DNA from 3 places in the Pseudarthrobacter sp. CC12 genome. Region 2 is predicted to be linked to each of the others. Evidence: riboswitches for the same ligand, from Rfam matches in the RefSeq annotation. Region 2 holds a riboswitch; each other region holds the start of a gene.
What was found. A riboswitch is a leader RNA that binds a small molecule or an ion and turns the genes downstream of it on or off. The one in region 2 is predicted to bind cyclic di-AMP.

Region 1 (4,615 bases), on a different contig from region 2:
CGGCATGTCCGGGCTATGGATCGACATCACAAGAGTAAACAAAGAAGTGCAGAATCAGGTAATCGCCGCCCCGGAGGCCCCTTCCGTCACCATGCCAGGGAAAAGGCGGGGACGCCGGCGGCAAAGCCCTTAAGCGCAAAGGACCCCCGCCTTGCTGGCGGGGGTCCTCTGGCAAGCAGCACGCGGGCCGGCGTTGGTTAAGGCCGGCACAGGAATGCCTAACGTACGCGGATGGCTACCGGTCCGGAGCCAACATTGGCGCTGAAGACCACGGTGTCGTTGCCATTGAAGCCGCCGTGGACGGCCATGCCGTTACCGGCGTAAACGGCAATGTGGGCCATGCCGCCGCCACCGTCGGCGTAGTACAGCAGGTCGCCGGGCTGGGCCTGGGACATGGGCACGGTGTCACCCAGCGACAGGTAGCCTGCCGGCCAGTCGTGGAAATGGATGCCGACGGCAGCCAGTGCGTTGGTCACCAGCATGGTGCAGTCCTGGTGCACGCCGAGCTGGGCGTATGCGGCGGAAAGGATGGCTGCTCCCTTCCCGCTTGCGGAAACCTGGGCGGCGGGAGCAGCCGGAGCAGCGGCGGTAACAACCTTGACCGTGGCCTTGGCAGCAGCAACAGGCTGCGCCACAGGCGCGGGAGCAGCTTCCTGCACCTGGACCTGGGGCTCGGGCTCGACGACGGGAGCCGGCGTGGTGGTGACAGCAGGCTTCTCGTAGCTGATGGCAATGGTGGAAGCCGCGGAAATCGGGGCGTCGACGGCCGATTCAACTTCGAGCTGGGACGCCGGAGCGGAATCGCGCTTGACGTTGGCGTCGGCAGCGTTCGCTGCGAGCCCGCTGGTCAGGACCAGGCCGGAAGCCGCGGCGATAACAGCAGCCTGGCGGCCCATGCCACCGGCGTTGTCGCTGACAGCTTTGGCAATGATGGCGATCGAGTTGGTTTTGGTGACCTCGGCGCGGTGCCGTGCGGTAGCACGAGTCGTCATGAGTTCTCTCTTTCGTTTTTCCTTCGGACCGCGTGTAGGCAGGCAAAGGGGGCTGGACGCGCCGGCATCTTGGGGGTAAGCCGGCGCATCCCGAACGGGGATCTGGTTTCTAGCGGAAAAGCTGTGGGCAAAGAAATAGCCCTTGGAGCGCTAAGCCCAAGAACTACTTGTTGAGGTGGTAGTACGACGAGGTACCGGTGGCTGCGGGCGAGTGCAGCAGCGTGCCCTGGGAGGGGTTGAGCGCGCTGATCATCATGCCGTTGCCGACGTAGATACCCACGTGCGCGCCGCCGTTCTGGACAACGAGGTCGCCCGCCTGCGGGGTGGAGGTCGGGGTCATGATGTTCCACGCGTTGGTGCGCGGGATGCTGATCCCGGCCTGTGCGTAGACCCACTGGACGAACCCGGAGCAGTCCCAGCCGGTGACCGGGCTGGTGCCGCCCCATACATAGGAGTGGCCGATGCCGGTGTAGGCGATGGCTGCAATGCCGGAGGTTGCGGCGGAGACAGTCTCGGCAGCCTTGGCGGCGGGAGCGGCGTCCTGGCCAGCGGTGGCGGCGCGTTCGGCCGGCGCGGTGGACTGGGGACGTACCGCCTCCACCTTCGGAGCGGCGGTGGTCTTGACGACCGGGCGCTCGAAGGAAACCGTGGCCGTGGGGGCGGCCGTGACGGCCAGTGCCGTCTGTGCCGAGCCGGACTCGGTGGATGCAGAGACACCGGCGGTGGTGTCAGCTGCGTTTGCTGGCAGGCCCATGCTCAGGATCAGGCCCGATGCGGCTGCCACTACGGCAGCCTGGCGGCCTACGGTCCCGGCATTTGCACTCACGGCCTTGGACACGGCGTCCAAGGGGCTGGTGCGAACCGTTTGCGCACGGTGGCGCGCAGAATGATGCCGTGAAGACACGAAGGTAGCCTCTCCCAATGCCTGCGAGGTGAGCTGTCGGATTCGGATGGGAGTCACCCGGCCACGCAGCTTCCTGGGAAGCTGGTGACTTAACCCCAAGGCCTTCTGGAGAGAAGGCCAAAATTGGTTCCCCCGCCCCTGCCAGACGATGAAATGCGAACGGACCTTGAGCGGTGGCAGAGTTAGGCAATCCACTCAAGAGCGTCAACTTCGGAAAAGTTGACGCGAGTTAGACGGTACAGCAGTTTTGTTTCAATGTCACATTCAGGTCACGGCAGGTCGCTGCGATCTGAGAGTGGGCAATCATTCGTTACAGCCAGCCCATGGGGTCGACCACTTCGCCGTTGACCTGCACCTCGAAGTGCAGGTGGCAGCCGGTGGAGGCACCTGTGGTGCCGCTGAGCGCCACGACTTCTCCACGGGAGACCGTCTGGCCCACCTTGACGTTGAAGGACGACAGGTGGTTGTACGTGGTTTCCAGTCCGTTGCCGTGGTCGATGACCACCCGGTTTCCGCCGCCGAACTGGTGCCAGCCTGCGAAGGTAACGGTGCCGGTCGCAGCGGCAAGGACGGACGTCCCGCATTGAGCCACGAAGTCCTGGCCCCGGTGGAAGTCGCCGGAGCCGCCGGTAATCGGGCTCACCCTGTATCCGAACGGTGACGCGGTCACGAGGGAGGCTAGTGGTGCAGCCAGGGTGCCGGCCGACGCCGCCCGCGTGACGGAGCCGGCGGACTGGGCACTCAGGAGCTGCTTGAGCTTCCCGTCCGGGTCGGCCTGGGTCACGACGGCGGAGCGGCTGAAGTCGATCTGGGCACCAATATCGGCGGAAATCTGCGGCTGCGGGCTGACGGAGGAAGCTGCCAGGGGCGCGTTGCCGGACGCATCAGTGGCCATGACCGGGCTGGTGGCCGGCACTGTGACCGTCAGCACCAGTCCGGTGGCAGCCAGGGCGATTCCAGCCTTCTGGCCAATCCCGCTTGCGGCGGCGAACTCCGTTACCTGCCGCAGGGGCCCCCGACGGCGGCGCGCGTCGCGATGGAGATCGCGGGGGCGCTCCACTGCTGCGTCTTCGACAACCCGGGGTGCCGAAGGGGGGCTGGCTGCGCGGCGGCGCCCCCTGGAGGTCTGCATGGTCAAGAAGGGTTCCTCTCTGGAAAAGCCTGCGGAGTTAGCTGTCGGATTCGGGTCAGAGAGATCAAAGACCCGGCCCGCCGCGGCAAGCTTCTGCACAGGGGTATTCCCGGAAGAATCCTTCACTGGAGAGGCTTGCTGCTGACGGACTTCACCCCAAGGCAGTCCCCCGCTGCCGCTTGTGGTTCCCCCGCCTCTGCCAGTAACGACTCGTGCACCCGATCCGCTGGCAGAGCTCGGCTCCGGATCGGGTAACGCTTAAGTATCAACGATTGGTTCCACTATAGGGCCTTTAGACCTTAGGTAACAATTCCGTTATCTTTGCGTGGAAGTGCCTTGCCGGGGTAAAAGGCTGGGCCTCAGGGCTGGGACACGGCCACGAAAACGTGGGCGGCAACCTCGGGCGGCAGCTCCAGTGCGCCCTCGATGCCCGGGACCCGCACGGAGATGTAGTCACCCACGCGTTCCAGCGCCACGGCGGCACCGGGCCGGATTCCACCTTCGTCCAGTTGCGCCAGCAGTTCCGGCTCCACCTGGATCGGTTCAGCGAGCCGGCTGATGGTGACAACAGAGGCCGATGCGTAGCCCTTCATGGCTTCGACCAGGCTGATGGCTCCGTCGGCGCCGCCGGTGGCAGGCTGTCCACCCAGGGCGGCGAGCCCGGGGATGGGGTTGCCATAGGGCGATTCGGTAGGGTGGTCCAGCATCTCGTAAATGCGCCGCTCAACCCGCTCGCTCATGACATGTTCCCAGCGGCAGGCTTCGTCATGCACGTAGGCCCAGTCCAGGCCGATCACGTCGGCCAGCAGGCGTTCGGCCAGCCGGTGCTTGCGCATGACCTCGGTTGCCCGCTTGCGGCCGGTGTCAGTGAGTTCCAGATGCCGGTCACCGGAGACCACCACGAGCCCGTCGCGCTCCATCCTTCCGATGGTCTGGGACACGGTAGGGCCGGAGTGGCGCAGGCGCTCGGCAATACGGGCCCGGAGGGCAACGATGTTTTCTTCCTCAAGCTCCAGGATGGTCCTGAGGTACATCTCCGTAGTGTCGATCAGATCCGTCATCCAGCTCAGCTCCTCGAGCGCAGTACCTTGCGTTGTCCCACCGTATCGCCTCTTCCCGCGAGGTAGTCCGGGGGCCAGCTTAGCCTATTTTGAGTTTGTCCGAATAGCCGAGCGTCGGGCGGCGTCGCCCGGACGGCGCGTCTCATTGTCTGGACTTTGGGCCCGCCGGCTCCCGCCGCCCCTGCCATTCAGGCAGAATGGTGAAGGCCCGCTGCGCAGCCATCGCCTGCTGCCGGCCGAGCCATGACCCGCCCGTCCGGACCAAACTTTCGTCCCCGCCGAATTGGAGCACCTGTGAGCGACACCAGCATCACGATCCCCGCCGACCTCCTGCCGAAGGATGGGCGGTTCGGCGCCGGCCCGTCAAAGGTCCGCCAGGAACAGATCGATGCGCTGGCAGCAGCGTCCAAGACCATCCTCGGCACTTCGCACCGGCAGGCGCCGGTCAAGAACCTGGTGGGATCCGTCCGCGAAGGGCTGAGCCAGTTCTTCCGCGCCCCGGAGGGCTATGAAGTGGTCCTCGGCG
Region 2 (4,615 bases):
GCTTGTCGAAGGGCTTTTTCATATCGAAGCGGTGCCCGTTGATATCTGCCTTCATGCCCTCGAAGCGGCCGCCGGTCTGACATCGCCGGAGGCCGTTCACCGGCTGGTCAAAGTGACCTTGGCCGGGCTCCGCCCGGTGCCCTGAGCAGGAAACGTTTCCTTGGGACCTGCGCCTGTCGGCAGCCCGGGACCGGCCGCCGCGGTCCACCCCGGGGCTGTCAGTCTGGGCTCCGATCAAAAGTGCCACAGGCGCACCGGTACATCAGCACGCCCCCAGATAGCTCAGGGGCGTGACTGACCAATGCCTCCGGGAAGAGAAGTGCAGGCATTTTGTCGGCTGGGACCAGACGCATAGGCTCACCGCAATGCATGTGGGTGATCAGCATTCGCCGCAGTTGCGGGTCGTCGACTGTGCTCCCGGACGGGGCAGCTATCCCGGCCAGGGTGCTGCCGGCGGGTGGGATGGACCCTTGACTCGGGGCTGAGGACTGCCTGGGTTTCATTTATTCCTTTCGACGGACGATGGCGCCACGGTCGAAGAGATCCGTGGCGCTGGTCGCGCCCATACGCGGATTAACGATTCGACTGGCATTTTCATCCCCTGGATGCTCCGGTGGCAGTGCTCAGGGACGCATTGGGGTTGCCTTAAGTCCGGGATGCTGCAGGGCAGGCCTTCCCGCGGGTGCCGGAAGGCGTTGGATCTCCGGTCACCGTTGGGTAGGGCCCTGGGGCAGGGTCAGCCGAGCGAGCTGAGAAGGTCGTTGCATGCCTTTTCGCAACGGCGGCATGCCTCGGCACAGAGCCGGCAGTGTTCATGCATGCCTGCGTGTTGTTCGCATTCCTCGGCGCAGGCTTTGCACGCTGTGGCACAGGCCTGGAGCACCGCGCGGGTGACGTTGGCATCAAAGGCGGTGTGGCGGGAGAGGACGTTTGCCGTGACCGCGCAGATGTCTGCACAGTCAAGATCGGTGCGGATGCATTTGGTCAACTCGGCGACCATGTCTTCGCCGAGGCAGGCATCAGCGCAGGCGGTACAGGCCTGTGAGCAGTCAAAGCACGCTGCAATGCATTCGGCGAGCATGTGCTGATCGATGCCGCCAAGATCCTTCGGGTAGGCATCGAGCATCTTGTGGGTGCTTCCGTGTGTCATTTCTTTCTCTCTTTCCAATACTGAACGGGAGGAACCTGGTGCGGAGACCGGCTGATGTTTCTGATGTGCCGGCTGTTTGGCTGATGTTCTCTCTCGGGCCTCCTTCTGATCGCTGAAGGCAGGACCCAAAGGGCGGCCGCACGCGGTGTTTACGCCAGCCTGGTCGAAGGGTGCCACTTGCAGGCCCTATGGCCTGGCGTTCGCGCGGCCGGACGTGGAGAACGTGCCCTTTTATGTCCGACTGACAGACAGTTGAGTTAGGGTTAGCGCCTGCCGGCTCAGCGGTGCTTGGGGCCTGTTAGCGATGTGGGATGCCGGGGGCCGGGCGCGCGGACCCGCGAAATCAGGGAGGAGCACTCCGGGCCTTGGCTGCGCCGCGTCGGTCACAGCAACGGGCCACGACCGTGGACTGACTGACCGGGTGTCTCCGGCCTCGTGGCACCCGCTGCGCGGGACCCCGCGGAGCACGTCGGAGGCGGATTGGGCTCCGACCGGCGTCACTCTGTCCGAACGTCCCCGAGGATTCTCCTGTCCCCCGGGGATCAAAGTCTGGCGCTGGCGCTGTGCGGCGGAGTAAGGGCTAGGGTCGGACACCCCCACCACGTGGGCCTGCCCATTACAGAAGGCAACTGGCCCGGCCACTAGGAGGACGATCACGAGGCAGGAAAGGACAGCCCGCAGCGCCGCAAGCCTGCGGACCAGCAGTGGAGGCGTCGAACGTTGAAGGGCCATCTGGTCTCTCCTGGGGGCAAGTCTCGCCCAGCGTATCCTTCCGGTGCCCCGCCAGTCACCATCCCTGCCCCCTTAAGCCCGGAGCGCCTTTGATAACGGATTTGTAACCTACGCCGACGCTTCGCTAGAGTCGCACCAACACATACCCCCAACGGGTATGGATGTGACCGCTTCGCCAAACCCCGCCGGCGGTCCGTGATCCTGATCTTTCTCAGGCGGGGGCGGAGGACCCACATACGGTGTGCCATGGTGCACCTTGGGGTGAAGCCGGCCCTGTGACCACGCGTCCCAATCGCGTCCTGCAGGGCAGCCGGACAGTCCACTCGTCCGAATCCGACAGCTAACTTCGCCGGCGCCGAGAGGACCGCTATCTTGTCTGCCCAGCCAAAACACGGCCGTCGCCGCGCACTTCCGGCCGCTGCCTCAGCACGCCGCCCGCCGTTCTTCCGTGAACCCACGTTCCGGCTCCGCAGCCAGCAGTTCGGCCTAACAGCAGCCGTCACGGGAATGATCGCCCTCACTGCCCTGTCCGCGGCGCAGGCAGACCCCGGCAGCCGCGCTGCGGCCCAGCCCCGGCCAGCCGCCGTGGCAGCCCCGGCCCCGGAAACGGCGGTCACGGCAGCAGCCGACACTGTCCTCACATTTGACCGCCCGGAGGTGACCTCCCAGCCAGCGCCTGCGCCCGCTGCGCCGGCGCAGCCCGCAGGGGCGGTCAAAGCACCCGAGGTCGCCCACGCCCCGGCATCCCCTTCCAAGGGGTTGCGTGCCCCGCTCGCGTCGATTAACGTCAGCTCCCCCTTCGGCTTCAGAACCAGCCCGATCACCGGGGCCGCCGCGGAGCTGCACACCGGAATCGATTTGACCGGTGCGTGCACGACGGCGGTCTTCGCCGCCGGTTCCGGCGCCGTCACCGAGGCCGGCTGGAGTCCGTACGGCAGCGGCAACCGGATCGTCGTCGATCACGGCAACGGACTGAAGACCACCTACAACCACCTGTCCACTATCGGTGTCTCGGTCGGGCAGTCCGTGGCTCAGGGCCAGCAGATTGCAGGGGTAGGCACAACCGGTGCCTCCACCGGCTGCCACCTTCACTTCGAGGTCATGGTCAACGGCCAGACCGTCGACCCGGCTGCCTTCATCTAAGAGGTAGATGGCTGCGCTGACTGCTGTGAAAAGCGGCAGCCGCGCAATGAAGCGGTACAGTAGCGGGTGCGTCCTGCACCCTGTTTCTCTGCGGTCCTGACGGACCGCGCTCAGCGGGCTCGGGCGGATTACGCACGAGGGCCATCTGCGGGCGCCCACACAACGAGCCGGACAAAGGACTATACAGTGCAAATCCCAATTGTTGCCGCGGGTCTTTACGCCTTGGCTACGACGCCGGCCCCGGCTCCAGGCAACGAGGGTCTGAGGCCAGGGCTGGACGCGGATCAGGTAACTCCCGGATTCCTGGGTTTCGCGATGACGGCGTTCATGGTCATCGGAGTTGTCCTGCTCATGGTTTCCATGACCAGACGAATCCGGCGTGTACGTTACCGAGCGCAGTTCGAGCAAGGAAGCGAACCCGTTTCGGAAGAAACGGATGATGCCCGCAGCCAGCCTGGGGTCAACGAAACCGAGGCGACCAACGGAAGCGGACCGGGCGGTGAGGGCCCCGGACGGGGATGAGCCCGCGGCTCCCGCGGCAGGCCGTGTCGCCCAGGTACCCGGTTGGGTGGTTCCTCGCTCAGCACATGGCCGTGAAGGCCATGGCGGGCGTAGCCCCGGCCGGGGGAACTGAGTGCCTGTTGGTGCTTGGCCTCACTTTGCCGTAGTGACGATCAGGACAAGACGGCCAGCATGATGTCTGCGCCCAGAATCAGGGTGCACACCACAATGGTCAGTGTTCGCCCCCGCCGTGTGCGGGACTCCACCCGCAACGGGAAGAGCAACTGCCGGCCCAGGGTGTAGACCATGATGGAGCCGACGAAGACCAGCCCGGGAATGCTCGGTGGCCCTGCCAGCGTCACGGCCAGCGTTCCGAGGCCGATCAGCAATGACAGAAACGCCTCATAGAGCTGGACAGGGTACCTAAGCCGTCCTACCCGACGGTCCGAGGACCATAGCCCCCATCGCGAGGCGGTGGGGCGCCCGTAACAGCACCCGCTAAAGAAACATCCGGTCCGACCCAGGGTCATGCCGAAGAAGAGTCCGACCGCCGTCGCGTCCAGGATCCGGCCCGTCGGCAATCCAACGACCAGCGACCCGACGATGATGGTGGCCAGCGCACCGGCCAGGAACCCCTGGATGCACGCACCGGTTTTGAAGAACCCGCTCAGCGGCTGGCGGTTCAGGGCAAGCGACCAGAGCCGGGCACACACCCCGCCAACCGCGTTGGCCAGTACGGTGAGCCACACAGGAACTGCCGGGTCAATGCCCTGCCTGGTCAGGAACAGGGCCTGAACGAGAATAGCCAGGACCGCGCCCAGACCCAGTAGTACAGGCCAGGACCAGGCGTGGACGCCGGGCCCCTGGGCGAGGGCGTGAAACCTGGTATGAACCGAGGCTCGCTGCGGCAGGCATCCACTAAGAGCTGCGGCGCGACGCCGAGGGTCACTGTCGTTACGGGGGACCGGCGTCGCGGTGACATTCCATACCCCGCCGGTGATTCCGGATATGCGGGAGGTGACGGCGATCCGCCCGGTTCCCGGCTTGATCGAGTCGACATCTTCATACACTTCGAATCGTTCCGGCGGC
Region 3 (4,615 bases), on a different contig from region 2:
CTGCCACCGGCTATTCGGCCGCGCTCAAGGCTGATCGGGCAGTGACGGAAAAACAACGGCGGGATGCGGCGGCCGCTCACCCTGCTGATGCGGGCGGTGATGATCAGGGGTCCGCGGCGAAGGCCGTTGCCGGGACCCTGCGGCCCAGGCTCCTGGTTGCAGCTCTTTTCACGCTGCCGGTCCTGGTGGTCTCCATGGTTCCCGCCGCACAGTTCCCGCACTGGGGCTGGGTTGCATTTGCCCTCAGCGCCCCTGTGGTCAGCTGGGCCGCGTGGCCCTTCCACCGCGCGGCGGCCATCAACGCCCGGCACCTGGCCTCCACGATGGACACGCTGGTGTCCATCGGGGTCAGTGCCGCCTTCCTGTTTTCGGCGTGGCAGCTCTTTGCCGATCCCGTGTTGACGCAGCACCCCGCCATGGACATGAGTGGCCATGCCCTGTACTTCGAAGTCGCAGCGGTGGTGACAACTTTCCTGTTGCTGGGCAGGTATCTGGAAGCGAACGCCAAGCAGCGGGCAGGCAATGCCCTTCGAGCGCTGCTGAATCTTGGAGCCAAGGAAGCCACACTTATCCGAGACGGGGTGGAGTCCCAGGTCCCGGTTGATCTGCTCGTCCCCGGCGATGTCTTTCTCGTCCGTCCGGGGGAAAAGATCCCCACCGACGGGTACGTTGTGGAGGGCCAGAGCGCTGTCGATGCTTCCTTGATCACGGGCGAATCGCTGCCGGTCGAAGTTGGCGTGGATGACACCGTGATCGGGGCGACGATCAACGCGAACGGCCGGCTGCTGGTCAAGGCCACCCGTGTGGGCAGTGAGACGACCCTTGCCCAGATGGGCAAACTCGTCAGCCGGGCCCAAAGCGGCAAGGCGGCCATCGCCCGGCTGGCCGACCGGATCAGCGCGGTCTTCGTCCCGGTGGTCCTGGGCATCTCCGCAGTAACCTTCGCGGGATGGCTTCTGAGCACCGGTGATGTGCAGGCGGCCTTCACGGCCGCGGTAGCCGTGCTGGTCATTGCGTGCCCGTGCGCGTTGGGTCTTGCCACCCCGACGGCGCTACTGACCGGGACGGGGCGGGGTGCGCAACTGGGCATCCTGATCAAGGGACCGCAGGTTTTGGAAGACACCAGGACGGTGGACACCATCGTGCTGGACAAGACCGGAACGGTTACCAGCGGCAAGCTGTCGGTTTCAGCTGTCCAAAGCCTCGGCGAAGCCAGCGGGAATGAACTGCTCGCCCTGGCCGGGGCGGTGGAGGCGGCCAGCGAACATCCCATCGCCCATGCCATTGCCCGGGCTGCAAGGACGAACGGCCCGCTGCAGGCGGTGACGGACTTTGACAGTGCGCCGGGCGGGGGCGTGCGCGGCACGGTGAACGGCCGTGCTGTGGTCGTCGGGCGGGAAGGATGGCTGCGGGACAACGGCATTGACGGCCCTGTCGGCGGCGGGCAGATGCTGAAGGCGCTGGAGGAATCCGGGGCCACGGTGATCTGGGTAGGTGTCGACGGGGAAGCTGGCGGCTTGATCAGTCTCACCGACACGGTCAAGCCCGGCTCTGCCGCCGCGATCGCCCGATTGAAGGAGCTGGGGCTCCGTCCCGTTCTTCTGACCGGGGATAACGCGTCGGCGGCGCTGACCGTTGCTGCCCGGGTGGGCATCCCGGTCGAAGATGTGATGGCGGGGGTCCTGCCCGAAGGCAAGATTGAGGCCGTGCGCCGGCTGCAGGAGTCCGGGGCGACAGTGGCCATGGCCGGGGACGGGGTGAATGACGCCGCGGCCCTGGCCCAGTCTGATCTGGGCATCGCCATGGGCAGTGGCACGGACGTCGCGATCGCCGCGGCAGATCTGACGGTCATGGGCAGTGACCTGGGGCAGGTTGCACAAGCCATTGAGCTCTCCCGCCGCACGCTGGCGACGATTAAGTCCAATCTGTTTTGGGCGTTTTTCTACAACGCTGTCGGGATTCCTGTCGCCGCAATGGGGCTGTTGAACCCGATGATCGCCGGGGCTGCGATGGCTGCCAGCTCGGTTCTGGTGGTCAGCAATTCACTGCGGCTGCGCCGCTTTGGACGGCCGCGTAAAATGTAGCCCCACGCTTTCGGCGGGGATGCTGAAGGCCGGTGATTCACTGCCCCCAAGGCAGTGAATCACCGGCCTTCAGTGGTTTATTTGCCGGGGCGGACGAAGGTGACCGCGCCCTTGGCGGTCATCCAGGTCAGCGGGTGTACGGCGGTTTCGTTCCTGCCGTTCAAGCCGGAGCTAAGGACCTGACCGTTGCCGACATAGATCCCGACGTGGCCCGGCTGCATGACCATGTCACCGGGCTGGGGATCGTTGACCACGGTGCCGTAGTTCAGAAACTGCATCGGGCCGAGGTCTCCGACGGGGATCCCTGCAGCGTTGAGGGCGTTTTCCACCAAGCGGGTGCAGTCCTGAATCATGCCGATCTGGGCGTACGCGGAGGACACCATGATGGCGTTGATGCCGCCCGCGGCCGGTGCGGCCACGGGAGCGGCAGCAGCAGGCGTGATCGTTATCTGGGCCTTAGCTGGGGCGGCGGCCTGCGTTTTCACGGCGGCATGCCCGGCGGGAATGACCGCCCTGGGCGCCTCAACCGCGACCGGCTTGGGTGCCTCCACGACCGGGGCCGCAGTGGTCTTCACAGCCGGACGTTCGAAGGAGATCTGGACCCTGGCATCGGCGCTGAGCGGCGCCAGGACCTGGCTGGCGACTTCCTGCGTGGAGGCCGGCTCAGCGTTGCGCTGGGTCGGGGCTTCGGCTGCCTGGGCGGCGATGCCGCTGGTCAGGACAAGGCCGGATGCCGCGGCTATGACAGCTGCCTGGCGGCCTGCGACACCGGCGTTGCCGGCGACTGACTTGGACAGGACCGCAAGGGTGCTGGTCTGGACGGGGACCGCGCGGTGGCGGCCGTGAGTTTTGCGCATGGGCATGAAAGAGGCCTCTCCCACTGCCTGCGGGGTTAGCTGTCGGATTCGGATGGGAGACACCCGGCCGGACCGGCACGAAAAGGCACCGGGCACGGCTTCACCCCAAGACCTGCCTGCAGCAGGCCACTGTTGGGTTCCCCGTCTCTGCCGGACGAAAGTTGCGAACGGATCCCGGGCAGCGGCAGAGTTAGGCAAGTCTGGCCGGAAGTGCCGCATTGGAGAAACCGGCACGGCTTAGACCGTACTTCACTCCAGCATTCTTTGTCACATTTGAATAACGGGAGATGCGGATCACAGTAGCACCCCCTTCCTCGTAATACCCCCTCCCGGTATAGTATTGCTTGTTGTCAGTGAAGTGGTATGTCCCGGCCGGCGCTCCGCGCGGCCTCTCACAGCCGTTCAACCCCAGCGCCCATTAGCCCTTCGTCAAGGAATGGAAACTGACATGTGTGGAACTGAAAACCGTACCCAGCTGCCGCTTGCCTCATCGGCATCGTCATCAGGATGCAGCTGCTGCTCGGCCGGAGCCTCTTCTGCCCCCACCGCAGCCACCGGTACCGGTACCGTCGAATTCGCTGTGGACGGCTTGACCTGCGGGCATTGCGTACAGACGGTTGAGAACGCCGTTTCTGCCCTCGATGGGGTGGAGTCCGCCTCCGTGGACCTTGTCCCGGGCGGCCGTTCCCGCCTGCTGGTGCGAGGCGCAGCTGACGCAGCAGCGATGCGGGAGGCTGTCACCTCAGCCGGGTACACCCTGGCCAGCAGTTAGCGTCTGCACTTCCCCGAAGTCCCTCGTCTCCGCGGGGCATTGTGCTTCCGGGAGCAGGCGGCCCTCCGCGAGGATGTGGCCCGCTTGCCCACAGGCCGGGCGGGCCGTGCGCCTGAACCAAGCGTCACGGATCACCCGGATCCCTGGCCGCCGCCGTGAGGAACGGTGCAACGGAATGCCACCCGGGCGCGTTGAACCACAAGGACGGGACCGGCAGGAACACCCTGCCGGTACCCTTGCTTGAGAGTACCTGCACGAAAAAGGAGGGAGGAGGCGTGACCGCAACACACCGTCGTCGTCTCACCGCCTTCTTCCTGCGGGCGGGGTTCCTGACTGCGGCGCTGGCCATTATTGCAGGCATTTTCGGTATGCATGTGATGACCGGCGCCCACGACATGCCCTCAGGGCCCGCCATGTCAATGGCAGGGTCGGGGGGGACGACGCAGCTGCAAACAATGCCGGCCAGCCATGCCCAGGCCATGGGGATGTCAGTAGGCGTGGCCTCCAGTGATCCCGTCGCCACGGGTTCCTCCTCCTCTTCTTCTTCCTGTGCCCCGGCAGGGCCGTGCACCGAGATGTCAGCCGGTGGAGGGGCCTGTGTCCTGGCCCCGGGAACCACGACTCTCTCGGCTCCGTTGCCGGGGCCGGCGCCCTATGAGCTGCCTGATTTTGGTGCCGCCGCCGTGCTCGGCAGCACGTATTCCTACTCACCGGGCAGCGCCTCCCCCGGTGATCTCTGTATCAGCCGGACGTAAATCACTCCTCGGCGCCATGCTTTTTCACCGGCGCGCACTCCAGCCATCGGCGTGTATGACACAGGCCGGGCCCGCACGGGTCCGCCGCTGCATGCCAGCACACGGGCGCACTCGCGCTGCTGATACTTTGAGGACCCTGATTTTGAT

Region 1: another riboswitch for cyclic di-AMP. It lies ahead of PV772_RS16465 (M23 family metallopeptidase); the one in region 2 lies ahead of PV772_RS14890 (M23 family metallopeptidase).
Region 3: another riboswitch for cyclic di-AMP. It lies ahead of PV772_RS22190 (NlpC/P60 family protein); the one in region 2 lies ahead of PV772_RS14890 (M23 family metallopeptidase).

The regions. Positions count from the first base shown of each region.
Region 1 is NZ_JARDJH010000026.1:38,571-43,185, forward strand. Features, by position in the region: gene PV772_RS16455 (NlpC/P60 family protein) at 219-992, opposite strand; gene PV772_RS16460 (C40 family peptidase) at 1,156-1,830, opposite strand; cyclic di-AMP (ydaO/yuaA leader) riboswitch at 1,901-2,095, opposite strand; gene PV772_RS16465 (M23 family metallopeptidase) at 2,207-3,028, opposite strand; cyclic di-AMP (ydaO/yuaA leader) riboswitch at 3,039-3,280, opposite strand; gene PV772_RS16470 (metal-dependent transcriptional regulator) at 3,388-4,089, opposite strand; gene serC (phosphoserine transaminase) at 4,384-4,615, shown strand, end outside.
Region 2 is NZ_JARDJH010000022.1:2,606-7,220, forward strand. Features, by position in the region: gene PV772_RS14885 (four-helix bundle copper-binding protein) at 737-1,150, opposite strand; cyclic di-AMP (ydaO/yuaA leader) riboswitch at 2,046-2,249, shown strand; gene PV772_RS14890 (M23 family metallopeptidase) at 2,255-3,025, shown strand; gene PV772_RS14895 (prolipoprotein diacylglyceryl transferase family protein) at 3,700-4,596, opposite strand.
Region 3 is NZ_JARDJH010000056.1:12,066-16,680, reverse strand. Features, by position in the region: gene PV772_RS22195 (heavy metal translocating P-type ATPase) at 1-2,084, shown strand, start outside; gene PV772_RS22190 (NlpC/P60 family protein) at 2,162-2,947, opposite strand; cyclic di-AMP (ydaO/yuaA leader) riboswitch at 2,952-3,148, opposite strand; gene PV772_RS22185 (cation transporter) at 3,390-3,713, shown strand; gene PV772_RS22180 (hypothetical protein) at 3,989-4,468, shown strand; gene PV772_RS22175 (DUF305 domain-containing protein) at 4,614-4,615, shown strand, end outside.